DNA from 3 places in the Nitrospira sp. M1 genome. Region 1 is predicted to be linked to each of the others. Evidence: riboswitches for the same ligand, from Rfam matches in the RefSeq annotation. Region 1 holds a riboswitch; each other region holds the start of a gene.
The links. Region 1 has a riboswitch for cyclic di-GMP ahead of ACWHX8_RS10635 (sigma-70 family RNA polymerase sigma factor). Riboswitches for the same ligand answer to the same signal wherever they lie in the genome.
Positions count from the first base shown of each region.

Region 2: it holds a riboswitch for cyclic di-GMP, as region 1 does, so the genes downstream of both, ACWHX8_RS14030 (InlB B-repeat-containing protein) here and ACWHX8_RS10635 (sigma-70 family RNA polymerase sigma factor) in region 1, are expected to answer to the same signal.
Region 3: it holds a riboswitch for cyclic di-GMP, as region 1 does, so the genes downstream of both, ACWHX8_RS07340 (ATP-binding protein) here and ACWHX8_RS10635 (sigma-70 family RNA polymerase sigma factor) in region 1, are expected to answer to the same signal.

Region 1 is NZ_OZ224217.1:2,322,614-2,327,846, forward strand. Features, by position in the region: gene ACWHX8_RS10625 (hypothetical protein) at 1-487, opposite strand, end outside; gene ACWHX8_RS10630 (cell wall hydrolase) at 947-1,552, shown strand; gene ACWHX8_RS10635 (sigma-70 family RNA polymerase sigma factor) at 1,630-2,445, opposite strand; cyclic di-GMP riboswitch class I at 2,572-2,667, opposite strand; gene lptG (LPS export ABC transporter permease LptG) at 2,996-4,084, opposite strand; gene ACWHX8_RS10645 (LptF/LptG family permease) at 4,089-5,174, opposite strand.
Region 2 is NZ_OZ224217.1:3,065,145-3,070,377, reverse strand. Features, by position in the region: gene ACWHX8_RS14035 (hypothetical protein) at 1-245, opposite strand, end outside; gene ACWHX8_RS14030 (InlB B-repeat-containing protein) at 327-2,594, opposite strand; cyclic di-GMP riboswitch class I at 2,671-2,754, opposite strand; gene ACWHX8_RS14025 (hypothetical protein) at 3,008-3,952, opposite strand; gene ACWHX8_RS14020 (hypothetical protein) at 3,945-4,202, shown strand; gene ACWHX8_RS14015 (sensor histidine kinase) at 5,059-5,233, shown strand, end outside.
Region 3 is NZ_OZ224217.1:1,549,901-1,555,133, forward strand. Features, by position in the region: gene zwf (glucose-6-phosphate dehydrogenase) at 1-188, shown strand, start outside; gene ACWHX8_RS07330 (ATP-binding protein) at 353-1,651, opposite strand; gene ACWHX8_RS07335 (response regulator transcription factor) at 1,694-2,089, opposite strand; gene ACWHX8_RS07340 (ATP-binding protein) at 2,114-3,301, opposite strand; cyclic di-GMP riboswitch class I at 3,456-3,548, opposite strand; gene ACWHX8_RS07345 (PAS domain S-box protein) at 3,813-5,233, shown strand, end outside.

The DNA of each region.
Region 1 (5,233 bases):
GAATCCACAACCTCTCTGTTCGTTTTGTATCGAGGCGATTGGCCATAGCTGACACAATATCAAATTGTTGACGAAGCCCTTCGTGAATCATTTCTCGAGCCATACGTGGCATCACGTTCGGAGGATCGATGATATCAATGAGTTTGCGTGATGTCAGATTGAGGGCCACCTGCCCCACCTTGACCCAATCATCGCGTTTCTGTAGTTCCGCGAGATACCCCTCTATTGCTTCATACACATACGCAAGATACACATACCCTTCGACGGAAGGCACCTCGTCCACATACAGCTGACACGCCTCAACCGCACGTCGATAGTCCCCTGCCGCCACATACAGTTTGGCCCGATGAAGATGCGAAGCCGACATGGCTTCTTGAATTCTTTTCCCGGCAAATCCTGTGTGAGGTGAAACGAAAAAAACACTTATCATTATGACTACGATGACAAGCTTGCTGATAATCAAAGACTGAACTCTCTGACCATTCATCGCCATACCTCCCAGTTAATGTACGTCTGCCGGTACACGGCACAAAAAACTGCATGGCACTGATTTATACAGATATATGCAGTTCTGTCATCATTCTGACAGATTGCAACGGTTTTTTTAAGTATGTAGCTCTCGAAGCGCAAGACGTCGATATTCTTGTCATACCGAATACATGCTGGTTTTGCAGGAAGTTCCATGAATAATACCTGAAAAGTGAAGTGAGAAATCTTTTGAATGTCAACTTCCTTAACGGAAAACTCAGTAATTGCATTGACTTTTTGCGATAAATCTATAGACTACCTCTCCAGTTTTCCTGAAGACCTCCTACAATACACCCAATTCCCGAACAAATATGCATAACAGTTACCGCACAGATCCCGAGGCATAACCCTTGCCATATAGAACTGCGAACGCAAAGCACACATTAAAATGGCAATAACCCTTAGATTTCACAACCCCATGCCTGACGGTACATACACAATGCTGCACGCGCTACGACATATCTGTCGATTTACGATCATCTTGGGGGCTGTCATTCTTTTGATCGTTATCTTGCCGACTGGAACAAATAACTCTGCGGCCTTTTCTCCGTTCATCCTTGTCCAAAAAAATACACCTGAACCACAAGTAGTCGTCACAGAACCACTCATTGATACTGTCATGCCATTATCTGACGATCGACTCGCAGCCCTCACGATTTACCTGGAAGCGCGTGGAGAGAGTTTTGCGGGAAAATTGGCGGTTGCGGCAGTGATAAGAAATCGCATGAAGGCCAAATACCAGAGTGACGGAACCGTCAAAGGCACCGTGCTGAAACGTTTACAGTTTCAACCCTGGAATCATGCAAAGCCGGAAGATGTCCGGCATCGAATTAGTGAGTCACGCATGCACGATAGCTTGCTGGCTTGGCGGATGGTTCAGGATGGACGCTCGATCGTGCAGGGTGCATTGTTGTTTTATAACCCTCGCTTGGTTCAGACCCCCAGGTGGGCCATGGTCAGCCATAAAGTCGCATCGATTGGCGGGCATGAATTCTTTGTTCCACCTGGTCGACTCCAGGTTTAATGATTTGCTCTACGCTGCATCACGGTTTCGACTGAAACCGCTTTTCGTTTCCTGGGACGTCCTTTTTTTGACAAAGGCTACTCTGGCTTTTCAGTTGGTGCATCCTCAAAATCTTTGAGCCCAATCCGTAACTTCCGTAGCGCTTCCGTGTGTACACGACAGATGCCCGACTCAGTCAAGCCTAATCGGACGCCAATCTCCTTCATCGTGAATCCTTGAAAATAATACTGCCGTAACACGTCTTGCTGCCGGCTCGATAAACGTTCCATCGCTCGGTCAAGCGCACGACTGGATTCCGAAGAGAGACAGGCTGAATAGGGGTCGACTTGTTCTTCATCAGGCAACACATCCTTGAGTGTGAAGGTATCTTCTTGAGACCCCATCGACAGATCAAGACTGAGCAATCGCGTGTCATGGAGGGATGTCGCATCTAACTCTTCCTGTGTGACCCCCAGCAATCCGGCTATTTCATCTCTGGTGGGATATCGTCCTTCCTTTTGAACAAATTCGGTACTCACTTGACGAATTTGATCATTGCGTGCACGGACAGAACGTGGAATCCAATCCATGGCTCGAATTTCATCAAGCATCATCCCGCGAATGCGATATTCGGCAAATGTCCAGAACTTTGTTTCCCGTTTAGGATCATAACGCGTCAACGCCCCCAATAAGCCGATGACCCCAGCGCTCGTGAGATCTTCAATGTCCAAGGACGCAGGATTTCTTGAAGCTAAGTTTCCTGCAATACGACGAATCATTGGAAAAAACTCTTTTAATACTTCTGCAGGATCTTGAGGCGAGGCCGAAGAATACATTGTGCCAGACGCATCGACGGAAGCGCCCGACTGAACTGTGTGTTCTTGCCTATCAAGGCGATGGGATTGCTTGGCCATAGTATTCTCCCGCGTCTGTACGCATCCACCCAACAGGGAACTCACGATCGAGCAGAGTGCAAAAAAAAAGCGCCCATCCTTCCGGATGAACGCTTCGGCCAGTGCCACTGCTCTTTGGATTTCCAATTCGGCAACCAGACGAACCTGCACGGCATCGAAGTGCCCGGCACAGGTCTCTCGGCTTTGCGTCCTACCCTTGCGGATAGTTTGCCTTTGTCACGACGTTTCGCGTGGTCATGTCATATCGACACGCCCTCTCCATTTTTCGTGATTGATTTAATCACCATCTCTCTCATGTAATGTGTCGGGACAATTCGGGAAAGAGTTAAGGTCTCCTATGAAGCAGGAACTTCATAGAACATGAGGTATTGTTCTCATGCTGAGTCAGAATACGAACATTCACGGTCAACAGACAGGCAGGATTTTTTATCATCAAGAGCAAAAGAAAGGAGGAATGTGGAAATTACGACACATTCGTGTGCGAACGGAGAACAGAGGAAGGGACAATTACGCGATTCATTTCCTCGTCCCACACAGGGTGAAAACAGTATCACCGAGTTCGTAAGAACAGATTCAATCCAATTGCCAAAAACATCACACACGCAAACCCACCGGCCACAAGCGGCATGAGTGCGCCATTTTTCCCGAGTACCATGCCGAACGAATGCGTGACCCAAAAGAGAAATCCAATTCCCAGGGCTTGGCCAATGCCTTTGGCAACAGCATGGTCTCGTATGCCCGTTTGCAACAAACTGATGGCGAGACCCAAAATCGTCATAACAAACGTCATCGCTGAAAACGCGACTCGCCCCCAATAATCCGTTGCAAAACGACTACTGCTATGTCCATCTCGCTTCAATCGTTCAACATACGCGCCTAACTGTTTGAGCGTCATGTTTTTCGAATCCAACGCCAGCCATGTCCGAAAGTCTTCTGGGGTAAGCGGGAGCCCAATGGCTAACTGCGCATAGCGGTCTGCGGTCACTTCTCCCCCCACTTGCACAATTCGACGTGTGGCATCACGCAACTGCCAGCCCCCGGATGCGTATCGCGCCTCTTCCGATTCGATAATTTCATGGAGTTGGAACTGCTCATTGACCCGATACAGGCTGATGCTTGCGAGACGTTGCCCTTCGTCCTTCACTCCCCCAATCTTGAGCAGACCATCTTGCCCTAATCGCAACCACACACGATCAGGGGATACCGACAGGGCGACGGGTTTTTTCTCAATGAGTACCGTCCTGACATAATCAGCTTGAATATTCGCCAGTGGCACGAATACCGCGGTAAAGCTAAACAGGATCGCGCTGACAATAATTCCTACCGCAAAAAACGGCGAAGCAATTTGATAGAAGCTCATGCCGCAGCTCCGCATCGCGGTAATTTCAGCACTTTTATTGAGAAAACCTAACGTCAACAAGGTTCCCATGAGCGCGGCCAATGGCGTAATTTGAAAACAAATATCCGGAATACGGTAGAAAAAGTAGAGCAACATAGACGAGAGGTCAGCATCGTATTTGAGAAACTTTCGAAGTTTTTCGAAAAAGTCGACAACCAGGTAGACCGTCAATAACGCACTCACACACATGAGAAACACTTTGGCGTACTGACGAAACATGTACCAAAACAACACGCCCATCACATTAACTCCTACTGGCTCGCACATACAGGAAGCCGGTCACTCCCAAGATCATCACATTGGGAAACCACGCCCCGACAAACGGGTGGACGACGTACGTCGTGACAAGAAATTCTCCCATAATGTTCAGCAAGTAAAACCCCACGATGATTCCAATACCAATCGCAAATCCGCCGCTCTTCCCCGACCGCTTTGAAATAATCCCAATGGGAAAGCCCAATAGACCGAGTAACAACGCCGAAACTGGAAAACCTAGATCTTTGTAGTGCTCCATCAGTCGACGGAGTTGTCCGGAGTCTTTCCAGTTCGATGCATGTAAATCCTGAATAATCTCTCCATAACTCTTGCGTTCCGTCGTCCCCATCCCTTCAGGCGGCGGCACGTCCATCCAAAAATCATAGGTTTGAAACCCTACTTCATGATAATAGCGCAAGTCGGGAGGAACCTGATGAATGGCGCCATCCAACAACCGTAACCCCAACTGCTTTCGTCCTTCGTCATGTAAGACCCGAAAAGACTTCGCGACAATAATTAAGGGTTTCACGGGATCACGTTGATCAGAAATAAACACACCACGTATGCGTTGTGTATGCTTCGGGTCTGGAACATAAATCGTCAAATTCGGGATGGGCTCATTAAACACACCCGAATCCAACGCAAGAGTCAGTTGATCCTCAATCACGCTCATGGCCAACCCTTTTAATGAGACATTTGACCAGGGTTGCCCCCATTGCGAAAGGAACAATGTCGTGCAAAATACAAAAATCGAAAAGACCAAAACCGGGACGCTCAATCGCCAGAAGCTCATGCCCGCGGCTCTCATGGCAATTAACTCGTTATCGAAAGACAACCGACTAAAAGTAGAAATCGACGCGATCAAGCAGGCAATGGGTAACGTCAACACCAAAAAAGATGGCATGAGGTGGGCAATAATGTTCAAAAGGGACCATACGCCTATCCCTTTTGACACGAGAAGGTCAATGAGACGTAGCATCTCCTTGGCAAAAATAATAAAGCAAAGCGCGGTGAGCGTTGAGAGAAAGGGAGAAAAGAGCTCTCGAATGATGTAACGGTCCAGGAGTGTAAACAAGGAAGCCTTGTGGAAAGAAAGAATTGCTCGTGTAGTCGTTAGCCGTTCGTTATTCTGAC
Region 2 (5,233 bases), 740 kb from region 1:
ACTTGCTTGCCGATTGGATCCCACGTGCCTTCGCCCATGTACTGAGTCGACAGTGCATTGTTCCCGCCGGGATATTTTAAGTAATTAGGGGTAAACCCATTCGTTTTCAGTTCTGCCCAACTGCCTGCCGGCATGGAATTCGCGACGTCGCCAAGGACGCTTGCCCTCGTGGGATCCGTTGAAAAGCACAGCAAGGTTGCAAACAGGAGCAGGAGTGTTCGTCGTTTGACTTTCAGTGTTTTCATAGTCTTCCTTTAAAGCAGAGTTCAAATAAAGCCTACTGCAACAAGTAAACGAATTCATGTTCAGAGCACCCTAGCCGAAGCCTAAGGTGCAGGTGTGATCGTGATATAGTTTAAGATGACATGTTGGCTTTCCCGTTGCAAGTTAACGGTCAAGTTCCCGTCCTTGACGGTGACTAGGAAATCGGTGATGGTGAGGAATTCATTGACTCGTGTTCGCACATTTGGAAACACGACCTTTCCTTCCACTTCAATGTGGTGTGGACCCTGGGCATAGCTCGGGTCACCACTGGCCAGGGAAACGAGATAGTTGCCGTTGGCGAGATTATATTGCCAAGTGGCTGTGTTGCCTTTATCAAAGTGGATAAAGGTATCCCGGGACTGATTGCTCAGGTAGTGGCGTTCACGGGTGTTGACCCGGGTTGACCAGCCATAGCCACGGCTGCTGGAAAATGTTGCTCCGTCATCCTTGATAAATCCCGACGGAACGGACGCGCCTGAGGGTTGGAAGTTAATGGACACGGCATTTCCACTCGTTGGAGGCGAACTTGGTGGCGGAGGTGTGGTGCCTCCGGCCGGTGCAATGCGTACGTAATTCAAGATGGTCTTGCTTTTTCCTCCGCTGCGGGTGAGCTTAATGGTTAATTTTCCATCTGAGACGGTCACCGGGAAATTTGAGACAACTTTGAACTGCCCGGGTTGCGTGGTGACGTTATTGATAGCCGTCCGTCCTTCAACCATGACATGATGTGGCCCCTGCGGATAACTGGGATCGCCACTGACGAGGGAGACAAGGTAGCTGCCGTTGGCGAGATTATATTGCCAGGTGGCCGACGTTCCGGTATCGAAGTGAATGAAGGTGTCACGAGACTGATCTTTGATGGCGTTGCGGTCACGGGTGTTGACCCGGGTCGACCAGCCATAGCCGCGGCTGCTGGAAAAGAGTGACCCATCATCCTTGATGAATCCCGACGGGACGGATGCTCCCGAAGGTTGGAAGTTGATAGAGACGGCTTCGCCACTGGGGGGCGGCGTAGTTGGTGGTGGAGGTGTGGTGCCTCCGGCCGGAGCAATGCGTACGTAATTCAAGATGGTCTTGCTTTTTCCTCCGCTGCGGGTGAGCTTAATGGTTAATTTGCCATCCGAGACGGTCACCGGGAAATTTGAGACAACTTTGAACTGCCCGGGTTGCGTGGTGACGTTATTGATAGCCGTTCGTCCTTCAACCATGACATGATGTGGCCCCTGCGGATAACTGGGATCGCCACTGACGAGGGAGACAAGGTAGCTGCCGTTGGCGAGATTATATTGCCAGGTGGCTGACGTTCCGGTATCGAAGTGGATGAAGGTGTCACGAGACTGATCTTTGATGGCGTTGCGGTCACGGGTGTTGACCCGGGTCGACCAGCCATAGCCACGGCTGCTGGAATACGGGGCCCCGCTATCCTTGAGGAAGCCCGACGGAACGGAGGCGCCCGAGGGTTGGAAATTAATGGAGACGGCTTCGCCACTGGGGGGCGGCGTGGTTGGTGGTTCTGGCGCGGTCACGAAGGTTGCTGATACAGACTTCGCGGCATTCATGCTGACGACACATGAACCCGATCCCGAGCAGGAGCCACTCCATTGAGAGAAGGTTGCGTTAGATTGTGGAGTGGCAGAGAGAGTGACAGATTGTCCTTCAGTGAATGATGCCTTGCAAGCGGTTGTGCATCCAATGCCCGAAGGATCACTTGAAACGGTTCCGTTTCCTGTAATCGAAACGGAAAGTGTATAGGTTGTCGTCGTTGGAGGTAATTCCTTAAATGTTGCGGTCACGGATTTCGCGGTACTCATCGTGACGACACAGGAACCCGATCCGGAGCATGCCCCTCCCCAATTCGAAAACTTCCAGTTTGATTTTGGTGCGGCAGAGAGAGTAACGGATTGTCCTTCAGCGAAGGTGGCATTACAGGATGTGGTGCATCCAATGCCCCCAGGAGCACTTGAAACGGTTCCGCTTCCCGTTATCGCAACGGAGAGCTTGTGTGATACGGTTGCTGCTTCTGTGCTGACTTCTTCGGAGGGAGCGCTCTCATTGCCCGCATTATCATATGCGGTAACGGCAAAGTAATGCTTTTCTTCGGCGGTAAGGCCTTCTTTACGATACGAGGTGTTCTTGTCGGCATTGTCGGGGTGGCCATAGTGCCCAGATTGTGTGCCATGATAAACATTGTAGCCAGCTAAATCCTCTTCTTGGTTTGGAGCCCACTCTAACTCGACATCTTTGTCGGCAGCGGAAACTATAGTGGAATGTGAGAATAGTAACCCAAAGGCAAGAACGATAACGGGTATGTTTCGGCTCCAAGTGAACATATGAGGCCCCTCCTTAAATAGAAAAATCGAAGAAGGCCCCATTTCCGCGGGGTGCTGACTGAACATCTGCCCTTCCTTCGGTGACCCGGCCATCAGATATGAGCCCATCTGATCCGTGGTTTTGCGTCCCTACCTCACGGTAGGTTTGCCCTTATCGGGAAGGAGCCTTCCTAAGTTATAACGGTAGACGCTGTATTCCTTAGCTGATCATGTGAATGAGTGTCCCTATTGTTTGTGCGTATATCTCGATGAACGTTGAGTTCCACATGCATACATATATCGGCCATCTTGTCTAACACTTAAGTTATCCCATTCCGTCATTTTTTCATCGCATATTTTCGAATCGTATGGGTTCTTGACGATTACTTTTTACACTCATCTAAAAGCAAGTCATGATGTGTGGAATGTCGTCACTAATTGGGGACGATCCGCACATAATTCAACATGGTTTTCGCCGTGCCGCCTTGACGGGTGAGGCGGATAGTGAGCTTTCCGTCGGCAACGGTTACTACGCGATTGGTGACCGTCGCAAATTCATTGGCTTTGGTTGATACGTTGTTAATGACCGTGATGCCTTCGACTTGCACATGATGAGGTCCCTGATGGTACGTAGGATCCCCGCTCGCTAACGAGACACGGTACTGGCCATTGGGGAGCGTATACTGCCAGGTGACGGTCGTGCCCTGATCGAAGTGGATAAGGGTATCGAGGGACTGATTACTCGAGCGATTGCGTTCACGGGTATTGACACGTGTCGACCAGCCGTAGCCACGAGAGGCTGTGAAGGGGGAGCCGTCATCTTTGAGGAATCCCGAAGGCGTACTGGCGGACGATGGTTGGAAATTAATGGACACGTTAGCTCCCCCTGGCGGTGGAGGAGGAGCGGGAGGTCCTGGAGGTGGTGGCGGAGTTGATCCTCCTGCCGATGCGATCCGCACATAATTCAAGATGGTTTTCGCTGTTCCACCTTTTCGGGTGAGGCGAATGGTCAGTTTTCCGTCGGCTACTGTCACCAGGCGATTGGTAACGGTGATAAATTTATTTGCCGTGGTTGATACATTGTTAATGACCGTGATGCCTTCGACTTGGACATGATGAGGCCCCTGATCGTAAGAAGGATCCCCACTGGCTAACGAGATGCTGTATTGGCCATTGGGGAGCGAATATTGCCAGGTGACGTTCGTACCTTTGTCAAAGTGGATGAGGGTATCGAGGGACTGATTACTCGAGCGATTGCGTTCGCGGGTATTGACACGTGTCGACCAGCCGTAGCCACGGGAGGCTGTGAAAGGGGAGCCGTCATCTTTGAGGAATCCCGCAGGGGTGCTGGCAGAGGAGGGTTGAAAGTTAATGGACACGTTAGCCCCCCCTGGCGGTGGAGGAGGAGCGGGAGGCCCTGGTGGGGCTGGAGGAGGTGGAGGCGGCGGAGGCGGTGAGGTTGATCCGCCAGTAGCTCCAGAGGCTTCGTTCGAAGGCGCACTTTCATTTCCTGCTAAGTCGATAGCAGTGGCAATGAATGTGTATCGTGTATTGTCTGCTAATCCGGAAATAGTCTTTGACGGAGATGAAGGATTTGATGGCAACCCGGAAAAAACGGGTGCGCCATAATTGGTTGAAGGGGGAATTCGTCTGTAAATTCTATACTCCGCCAGATCACTTTCTTTGTTCTGCGCCCAAGAAAGAGTGAGTGAGGCTGCCTGAACATGGTAGGGCAGAGCTGAAAGTGCTGCAATGAACAGCATGGTAATAAACGCTGGAAAGCTGATTCTGCATACGGGGGTAACATAACTAGTCATTGTGTTCATCCATTAGGTTTCGGTTTGCAGGTGTGGTAAAAAATGAACGTGATCATCTAGACGTAGTGAACCTCACCGTCGTTCAAAACGTTAAAGAATGCGGCTGTTGCTACATTGATTTGACCAGATACATCGTAGTCGATAATCCCACTAGGCTTGTGGCTTTGTGGTGAATTTTGTTGATCTACGTGCGTGGTCTTGTGGGTCCCAGGCATTACCCGCAAGCAATTCATGTACCGAATTAGAATTTTGTCGAATTTATTTCTTGAAATTAGGAGGTTACAAAAAATTGTCTACGCGATGATGGAATTAGGAGAAATGAGATTATTGAAATTTCTGAAGGTCGTGCTGTTCATGTGTTATACGTAATTTCTGAAATTGTTAGACGGATGAATGGTAGAAAACATTGTCATGATGTTTTTCATATTTTTTTGATTTTTTACTCCGCAATGCACTGTTTTGACGGTGAGATTTGACTCGTCAAAGGGTAGTATGTTTTCTAGTGGATTCTCTTATGTCTGATTGTTAGGAGATCTGTTTGTTAAGGAGATGTATGATTTGACTCATTGTGCGTTGAATCATAGGTGAAGAAAAATGTGTAATCGGTATAAACGATTACGTCGTCACAGTATGTACGACATTATTCACTGTTGGATGCAGGCTGTCTGATGTTTTCACGTCTTTCTATATTTTGGCGATCAGCGTTGGGGTATTTAACCATTATCGCCTTAGTCGTTGGGGTGAATCTGTATGTTCTGAATCAACTTCGCGTTCTGACGGATTTAAGTGCACAGCTGGTTATCCATCATTTTCCTGCTGTTGAAACAGCGAAACGTTTGATTG
Region 3 (5,233 bases), 770 kb from region 1:
GAGATGCGACGCTCTTTCAACGAAGTGATAATGTCGAATTGGGATGGAGTGTCGTCGACCCGATTCTCAAGGTGTGGGATAGTCTTGGTACCCATGCTATCCATCCCTATCCTGCTGGAACGTGGGGGCCACCTGATGCTGACGCCTTGTTAGCGAAAGATGGCCGGATGTGGAGAAATTATGAATGATTTTACCGCACGATCTGTCTCAACCGTCTCGGCTATATCACGTAATGAGAACTTCAAGAATCGTTCATTCTGTCTAGAGTCATAATGAATCGAGGGCGTATGAAGCCTGGATGTGAGAGCGCTATCGTTGGTATGTCCTGTTGGTGTTGGTTGGTTCTGTGAATTCAGGTGTCTTCAGCCCGGTTCTGCACCACTGAACAAGGCAATGTCAGCGTGAATGTTGCCCCGTGACTTTCCCCTTCGCTTGAGGCATACAGTGATCCTCCACAGTTTTTTGCCGCGATGGCACTGCTGTGTAGTCCGATGCCATTCCCGTGCATTTTGGTCGTAAACCCTTGAGCAAATATGCGAGTGAGATGTTCTGGGTGAATGCCGATCCCGGTGTCAGTCACCTGAATTTGTACAAACCCTTTCTGTTCAGGACATGGTGTGAGGCGTAATGTCAGGCGATGTTGCGTTCGTTCGTGAGCGATCATGGCATGCTTGGCGTTGCGTATCAGATTGACAAGAATCTGTAGCACTTGATGTTTGTCAAGCACCACTTGTGGTAGTTCAGCATAGTCTTGAATAATCTCAATGTGGTGTTCTTCCAGTTCTCCCCCGCTGATCATTAAGGCCTGTTCTAACAAGGCAGCAAGCCGAACGGGTTCCTGCACTCCCCCTGGTTTTGCGATGGTTTGTTGGGCATCGATAATCTGCATGACGTGATCGACTTTTGAAACCAGAGATTCCACTTCCGAGATGGTGTGTTGGACGCGAGCAGATAAGTCTTTGCCAAGTTCTTGAAGATATTGTGGAATCAGTTTGCCTTTTGGGTCCTTCGTGAAAAACGTGTCAAGATGACCGTGGTGGGTTTGTAGCATGTCGGCCACGAGACTAATTCCTTCGATATGTGACTGTCGCAATGATTGGGAGATGAGCCCGGCCGATACATTGATGCTCGTGAGGACGTTGCCGACATTATGGAGAACATTAATTGCGATGTCTGCCATGCCTAACTGGCGAGAGGTTTCGAGGAGTTGCGTATGGAGTTCTTCCCGTTCGACTTCCGCCTTTTTCCGTTCTCTGGCGTGACGGATCACTCGTTCGAGCAGCGGCGGGTCAATGTGTCCTTTCACGACATAATCTGACGCTCCGAGTTGTACGGCTTGGAAATCAATATGTCGATCGGTGGTTCCGGTCATCATGATAATAGGCGTTTTACATCCATACTGCATCGCATCATGTAATAACTCAAGCCCGGTTCGAGCGCCAAGGCAGTAGTCAAGCAGGCAGACATGATGACGATTTTGCAGGATCGAGGAATGTCCTTCTTCGTACGATGAGACCCAATCAATTGTAAACTCGACGCCTCGTATATTCGAAAGAAGGGAATGCGCAATGATGGCGTCATCCTCTTCGTCTTCGATCAGCAGGAGATGAATGCGTTCAGTTGAAAATCGTGCGTCGAGAGCTGTTGTCATGGTACGGTTGTCTTATGTACAAGGGGCACATGTTTCATTGTCTCATCCATTCACAGATACACTCATGTTCGGATGCTCTAACGCGGCTCTAACGGTGGCAAGTAATTCTTCGAAGTCAAATGGTTTCTCAAAAAACGCTACTGCCCCGAGAGCAAGTGCGCGTTCATGGTAGCTTGCTTCTTTGCTGGCAGTGAGAAAAATAATCGGGATATGAGAGGTTTTCGTCGAGGATTTGATGCGCTCAGCAACGGTGAGTCCATTTCCTCCCGGCATGGTAATGTCAAGAAGAATGAGGTCTGGAGGTTGTTCCATGGCCTTTTGGATGGCCATGATCGCATCGTAGGCGGTAAGGACGTGATAGCCCTTGGCATTCAATCGAACGCTCAGAGCTTTCACGATACGTTCATCGTCTTCGACCACCAAAATGTTCTTTTCCATAATACTCTCTCTTTCTCTCTTCTTCTAGGATTTGAGTTGAGGGGATTTTAGAAGGGTAAAGAAAAATATACTTCCCGCTCCGGGTGAACTGTGAACAGACAAGGTTCCGCCATGAAGTTTCGCCAGTTCTTGAGAAATAAACAGGCCGAGGCCCAAGCCGGCCACGGATGGTGAGGCATCATTTCGAATTTGATAGAGACGATCAAAAATGTGCTCAAGCTGGTCTTTACCAATTCCAGGGCCTGTATCAGACACGGCAATCTTCACTCTGGTCTCATCTTCGACAACATCAGACACCTCGACTCGTATTTCTCCGTCTTTGGGGGTGTATTTCAACGCATTGCCAAGAAGATTATTCAAAATCTGACGAACGCGATGTTGATCCATGATGACCTGAGGAAGGTCCGGAGGCAGCGAGTCGTTGAGGGAAATGCCTTTGTGTTGTGCCGTTGGCACGAGAGACGTGACCACTTGATGAATGAGAGGCTCCAGTGAATGGGGTTGTAGATCGACACTCAGTTTTCCGGTTTCCAGTCGCGTGATATCAAAAAGATCATTAATGTTTTGTCGTAATGAGTCACAACACCCATCAACAATTTCTAAATATTCTTGTTGATCTGGCGTGAGTGGACCCGCGAGGCCTTCAAGTATGATTTCGACGAATTCAGAGGCTGCGGTGAGAGGGGTTTTCAGTTCATGAGCAAGCACATGATAAAACCGTTGAATTTCTTCGTTTTTCCTTAGTAAATTGGCATTAGCCTGTTGAAGTTGACGGTGATGCTCGTCGAGAGTTTTTTGCAACTTGGTTTTTTCGACAGCATGGCCAATGGCACGTTCCAGATTTTCGGAGGACATGGACCCTTTGGGAATATAGTCGTATGCGCCCGACCGCATTGCTTCAAGCACAACGGATTCATTTCCATGCCCGGTTAATAAAATCACAGGCGCTTGAAAGCCTCGACCTTGAATTTCATGTAACAGGTCAATGCCGGTGTATGCGCCGAGGTGATAGTCAATCAGATCAATGTCATGCGTATCTTCTTTGATCATCATCAATCCACGTTCATACGAGTCGGCCCAGTCAATGTCGAAGTGTGTGGTCGCAACATCGCCAAGGAGTGTTTGGATGATGATGGCATCATCTTCATTATCGTCCACGAGTAGCACCTTGAGTGAGTTGGTCGCGCGGGTTGTTGTTGACCTCATCGACATAGCCTTTTTCCTAGACGCATTCGTCTCTCCGTCTGTGAGTGATTGCTCGGGATCATGGCGATCGTCACCATGAAGAATGAGCAAGAGAACGGAGTGATCATGAAAGACCTATTCCGATAGGAGAGGAGCAAAAGCGGAGAGGAGGTTGTGCGTAAGCGGCAACCGGGCGTACCTCTGAGTGAAGTCGACTTCACTGGGTCCCTTGGCTTTGCGTCCCATCCTCACGAATGGTTTGCTCTTGTCACTATACCTCCTGTTATCGGTCTACCTGGAAGAAGCTTTAGGTGAAGTATGGACTTCTCAACCGTAGGTACTGTGAATGTGGAAAGAGCCCGTAAGCGCTTCTGAGAGGAACCATGTTGTCTTATCGAGTTCATGCTCCATGTGTTGCATTGTTGTCGTGTAGATCGCTTTACTTCAACGCTGAATCAACGCACTGGAATTGCCCTATTAAGACAGGGTGTTGATAGGCCGAATAAGGACATACATAATATATGAAGAAGGTGACCATATGCTCTCGGCTCAATTGCCCGACAACGAATCTCAGCGCCTGGCTGCGCTCGATCGGTATCACGTGCTCGATACGATGCCAGAGGAATCGTTGGATGATCTGACAAGACTTGCGGCCTATATTTGTCAAACACCCATTGCCCTTATCAGTTTGATCGATGAACATCGCCAATGGTTTAAATCGAAAGTTGGGATTTCGGCCACTCACACTCCTCGAGATATCGCCTTTTGTGCACACGCGATTCACGAATCTGGAATTTTTGAAGTACCCGATGCTTTGCACGATGTCCGGTTTGCCGATAATCCGCTGGTCACGATGGATCCGAACGTCCGGTTCTATGCAGGCTCGACCCTAGAAACGTCTGACGGGTTGGCGCTCGGCACACTCTGTGTCATTGATCAGACTCCACGTTCACTTACGCGAGTGCAACGAGAGGCATTGACCATTCTCTCCCGACAAGTGATGACGCAACTCGAATTACGAGTACGACTTGCGCAGGAACGCCAGTACAAAGACTATTTTGAACATCTCCTGAACATTATCCCAAACGGGATGATCATGAGTGATGGCGATGGCACGATCCTCTTAGCCAATACTCACATTATTAAGCAGTTTGGCTATGGAGAAGGGGAATTGATTGGCCAAAAAATTGAAATCCTTCTTCCTGATCGCTTCCGGCATCGTCATCCTCAGTTGCGAACCGCGTTTTTGGCATCTCCTGTCTCACGGACCATAGGGAATGGGTGCGAGCTCTATGGGCGGCGAAAAGACGGCTCTGAATTTCTTGTCGATGTTGGGCTGACTCCACTTACCACATCGGACGGGGTGCGCGTGTTAGCGTCTGTCATGGATAGAACTGCGCAGAAGAAGGCGGAGGACGCCTTGAGTCAAAGTGAGTCATTGAACGCCCTTATTCTGCAATCTGCGGGAGAAGGGATCTATGGGCTTGATGCTCAAGGCAATACGACCTTTGTGAATCCGGCAGGGGCAGCTATGTTGGGCTACACGTCCGAGGAATTACTTGGCGTCCCGATGCATCCCACGATGCATCATACGAAAGTGGATGGATCACCGTACCCTCGTGAAGAATGTCCAATGTATGCCGCCTTCAAAGATGGTGTGATCCATCATGTCGATCACGACGTCCTGTGGCGGAAAGATGGGAGCAGTTTTCCTGTTGAATATACGAGTACGCCTATTCGTGATGATCGCGGACAGCTTATCGGGGCTGTGGTGACCTTTCGAGATATTACGGAGCGTCAACGCATTCAAGAGCAACTTCGTCTTGTCATCGAAGCGGTTCCGAGTGGGCTGATCATGATCAATGGAGAAGGAGCCATTGTCTTAGCCAATCAAGTCCTTGAATCGTTATTTGGATATGAGCGTGGTGAGTTGTTGGGGCAGGCCATTGAGTTGCTGGT